DNA from 2 places in the Novosphingobium sp. BL-S-21 genome. Region 2 is predicted to be linked to the other one. Evidence: riboswitches for the same ligand, from Rfam matches in the RefSeq annotation. Region 2 holds a riboswitch; the other holds the start of a gene.
What was found. Region 2 has a riboswitch for S-adenosylmethionine ahead of ACZ1J6_RS06000 (threonine aldolase family protein). Riboswitches for the same ligand answer to the same signal wherever they lie in the genome.
Positions count from the first base shown of each region.

Region 1: it holds a riboswitch for S-adenosylmethionine, as region 2 does, so the genes downstream of both, ACZ1J6_RS06720 (homoserine O-succinyltransferase) here and ACZ1J6_RS06000 (threonine aldolase family protein) in region 2, are expected to answer to the same signal.

Region 1 covers NZ_CM145495.1:1,704,382-1,706,577, reverse strand. Annotated here, with positions in the region: gene ACZ1J6_RS06725 (MlaA family lipoprotein) at 1-1,029, opposite strand, end outside; SAM-I-IV-variant riboswitch at 1,232-1,339, shown strand; gene ACZ1J6_RS06720 (homoserine O-succinyltransferase) at 1,374-2,196, shown strand, end outside.
Region 2 covers NZ_CM145495.1:1,505,123-1,507,318, forward strand. Annotated here, with positions in the region: gene ACZ1J6_RS05995 (sensor histidine kinase) at 1-952, opposite strand, end outside; SAM-I-IV-variant riboswitch at 1,131-1,242, shown strand; gene ACZ1J6_RS06000 (threonine aldolase family protein) at 1,308-2,196, shown strand, end outside.

The DNA.
Region 1 (2,196 bases), 200 kb from region 2:
TTCCTTCGCCTTGGCCTCGTCCTTGTTGTCGGCCGTCTTCATGCTCGGGCCGTAGACCGGCACCACGTCGGGCGTGATCCGGCCGTGGAGCGCCTCGATCTCCGCCTTGCGCTGCCTCAGGTAGAGTTCGCGGTAGGCGGCGTAAGGCTTGTCTTCCTTGCGGATCTTGTTGATCCGCTCGTCGAAGGCCGCGCGCTCGCCCAGTTGGTCGACGATGGTCATCGGCAGCACGACCGCCGGATTGGTGAAGGGCTTGCCGACGACGGCGGGCACCAGCAGCCTGTCCACCGAATCGCCGATGATGTCGCGCAGCGTCGTCGGGCCGACGATCGGCAAATAGAAGAACGGACCGGGGCCGACGCCGTAATAGCCCAGCGTATTGGCCAGCCCATTGGGGCGATAGGGCAGGTTGAACGGCTTCTTCTTGGCCACGTCCACCAGGCCGGCCACGCCTAGCGTTGTGTTGATCGCGAAGCGGCCTGCGGTCTCCGCCGCCTTGCCGGGCTTGAACTGCAACAGGTAGGCGGCGAAGACCACCGGCTCGCTCAGGTTGGTGAAGAAATTGCGCAGCCCCTGGCGGACGGGGCGCGGCAGGCCCTTGTTGTAGGCCTTGGCGACCGGCTCCAGCACGGCCTGGTCGACGGCCTGGACCGCCTTGAAGGATTCGATGTTCAGCTTCTGCAGCGGATCGCCCGGCGGTGCCGGTTCGGGCGCAGTGACGACGATGACCGATTCGGGCTCGTCGGAAGCGGCTTCCGGCGGGGTGGCAGAGGCGGCCGGCGCAGACGCGTCAGGAACCGTCGGGGCCGGATTTACCGGGGCCGGATTTACCGGGGCCGCAGGATCGGAGACCGGCGGAGTGGTCTCATCGGCAGGCTGAAGTGCCGCCAACTGAAGGGCGCCAACTTGCGGGTTGCCAACTTGCAGATCACCCGCCTCTGCCGCGGTATCGACGGCGAAGTGAACAGGAGCGTCGGGCACCGACGGGCCCGTCATCAACAACGCCACGGCGGCAGCCGGCAAACTCATTCGATGGTCCTTAGCATATCGCGGTCTCTGCAGCGAAGACGATTTTTCCGCGATCAGGCAATTCCGCTGGGCTTTCCGGCCGCTAGGCTCGATTTACGCTTTCGTCAATTGGACCGGCCGATGGCTGTCGCATCGCCCAAGCGCCCATTCGCCGCCTCTCGGACAGGCCGTTGCAAGATCGGGCCGAAGCGCTTATGACGCTTCCCAGCATCAAGAGTTGGGATGACGCCCAACGCCAACCTGCCGATCCGGGCAAGGTGGCACTCCCCTTGGGGAGGATGTGGCCGACCCGGCAATCAACGGATCAAGCCACCAGCGTCATCCCCGAAAGAGGACCGACGCAAGTGCCCATCAAGATTCCCGACGATCTGCCCGCCCGCTCCATCCTGGAAGCCGAAGGCGTGGCCGTGATGCGCGAAAGCGATGCGGTGCGGCAGGATATCCGTCCGCTGCGGATCGGGCTGCTCAACCTCATGCCCGACAAGGTCAGCACGGAAACGCAGCTCGCCCGCCTGCTGGGCGCCACGCCCTTGCAGATCGAGCTGACCCTGGTGCGGATCAGCGACCATGTCGCCCGCAATACCTCGGCCGAGCATCTCGAAGCGTTCTACCGCCCCTGGTGCGATGTCCAGCACGAGCGGTTCGACGGTTTCATCATCACCGGCGCCCCGGTGGAGCGCATGGCCTTCGAGGAAGTGCGCTACTGGCCGGAGCTGCGCCGCATCTTCGACTGGACGCGTACGCACGTCCATAGCTGCCTGACGATCTGCTGGGCCGCGCAGGCCTTCCTCCACCACTTCCACGGCGTGCCCAAGCATGCGCTCGACGCCAAGGCCTTCGGCGTATTCCCCCATCGCAACCGCGCGCCGAACTCGCCGTTCCTGCGCGGCATCTCGGACGAATTCGCAGTGCCGGTCTCGCGCTGGACGCAAGTGCGCCGCGCCGACCTGCCAGAGGGCGGCGATTTGCGGGTGCTGGCGGAGAGCGACGACAGCGGGCTCTGCCTGCTCCACGATCCGGCCCGCCGCGCGCTGCTGATGTTCAACCATCTGGAGTACGACGGCGACACGCTGGCCAACGAATACAACAGGGATGGCGGCCCGATCCCGGCAAACTACTACCCGAACGACGATCCCTCGCTGCCGCCGATCAATGCCTGGCGTAGCC
Region 2 (2,196 bases):
CCACCACGATCATCGCGCCGCGAAAGCGCAGGCCCGAAAAGCCGGAGCGCACGGCATAGTCGTGCGGCAGGGGTCGCGGCAATCCCAGCGCATCGAGCGCCAGCGTCAATCCGGACATTTCTGCGGGGCTGACGAGGCTGGCGCGGGTGCGGTCCATGAAGTCCAGCCGCGCCTCCGCGAAGACGCTGCGGAACGTCGCCGGGTCGAGCGGCAGCAGGCGCAGGCCTTCCTTGCGCCAGTGGGCGATGAACCCGGTCGGCTCGTCCTGCTCGCGCCAGATGAGGATCAGGCTTTCGCAGCCGGTGATCGCGCCGGAATGGCCGCAGAGTTCCGCCAGCCAGCCGCGCCGGTCGCCGACGCCCGCATCCATCGGCCAGCCCGCCAGGCGCGCCAGCCGTTCGCGGCTGCTCTCGCGGTAGGCGCCGAAATAGCCGAGCATCACCGCGCAGACCAGGAAGTAGACGGTGCGGATGATCAGCACGTTCAGTTCCGATTCCCCGTCGAGGATGTCGGGAATGCCGATCGTGAACAGCACCACTTCCAGCATGACCGCGCCGATCATGGCGCCCATGAAGCCCCAGCGCACGGTCATCGCCAGCAAGGTGAAGGGCAGGAACGAGAAGAAGGGGCTGGTCAGTTCGTTGGTCAGGAACGCCAGCCAGCCGAGAATGGCGGTGTCCAGCACATGGACGAGGAAATGGACCGGACTATCGACCGGCCGCCGGATCGGCACGGCCACCAGCACGATCGCCATGACGAGGTAGATCGCCAGCACGTCCTGCACTTCCGCGCGGTAGCGGCTGGGCTGGGTGGGGTCGAGATAGATGGCGATGACGGCGAAGATCGCCGTAATCAGCCGTCCATAGCTGATCAGCCGATTGGGATCGGTGATCAGCAAGGCATTGCGTGCCCGGCTGACGCCGGATGCCGTCGCGTCGAAAGTCCGCCCCATGTGTTCTTCGGTTCCTCGCGCCCGCGCGGCATAACGGCCGGAAGCGTAGGAAAAAGCTACGAAGCTGCCGCAATTTCGTCGAGTCAGACTTACTGCTGATCGGCCTGCGAAAAGGGATAAGTGAGCGGTCGAATCCGCAGAACCGGTTGACGAATTCGGGCGCCGGGCCTAGTCAGCGCCCCAGCATCAAGAGTCGGGATCGCGCCCGGCACCAACCTGCTCCCGAGCAAGGTGGTACCTTCGCAGACATGCGAAGGGATGTGGCCGGACCGGCAACAAACGGGTTTTCCAGCTGCATCGCCGTCGTTCCTTCCCGGCTCGCCCGAAGTCCATCGCGCGCCAGAAGGAAGACCGCATGTCCGAACAGTTCCCCTCAGGACCCACGCAGCAGTTCGCCAGCGACAACTATGCCGGCATCTGCCCGGAAGCCTGGAACGCCATGGAGCAGGCCAACCGCGGCTCTGCGACCGCTTATGGCGAGGACGAATGGACGCGCCGCGCCGCCGACGCCTTCCGCGACCTTTTCGCCACTGACTGCGACGTCTATTTCGCCTTCAACGGCACGGCCGCCAATTCGCTGGCGCTGGCCGCGCTGTGCCAGTCCTACCACTCGGTGATCTGCTCGTCCTCGGCCCATGTCGAGACGGACGAGTGCGGCGCGCCGGAGTTCTTCTCCAACGGCTCCAAGCTGCTCGTCGCCCAAAGCGCCGACGGCAAGCTGACCCCCGCCGCCATCCGCGGCCTGGCGACCGGCCGCTCGGACATCCACTTCCCCAAGCCCCGCGTCGTCACGATCACCCAGCCCACCGAAACCGGGCAGGTCTATACCGTGGCCGAGATCGAGGCGATTTCCGCCACCTGCCGCGAACTCGGGCTGAAGCTGCACATGGACGGCGCCCGTTTCGCCCATGCCTGCGCCGCCCTGGACTGCGCGCCGGCGCAGATCACGTGGCAGGCCGGCGTGGACGTGCTCTGCTTCGGCGGCACCAAGAACGGCATGGCGGCGGGCGAAGCGGTGATCTTCTTCGACCACGCGCTGTCCGAGGACTTCGCCTATCGCTGCAAGCAGGCCGGCCAGCTCGCCTCGAAGATGCGCTACCTTTCGGCGCCGTGGATCGGCGTGCTGGAAACCGGCGCCTGGCTGGGCAATGCCCGCCACGCCAATGCCTGCGCCCGCCGGCTGGCCGGCGCCGTCACCGGGATCGAAGGACTGGATCTGATCTTCCCGGTGGAGGCCAATGCCG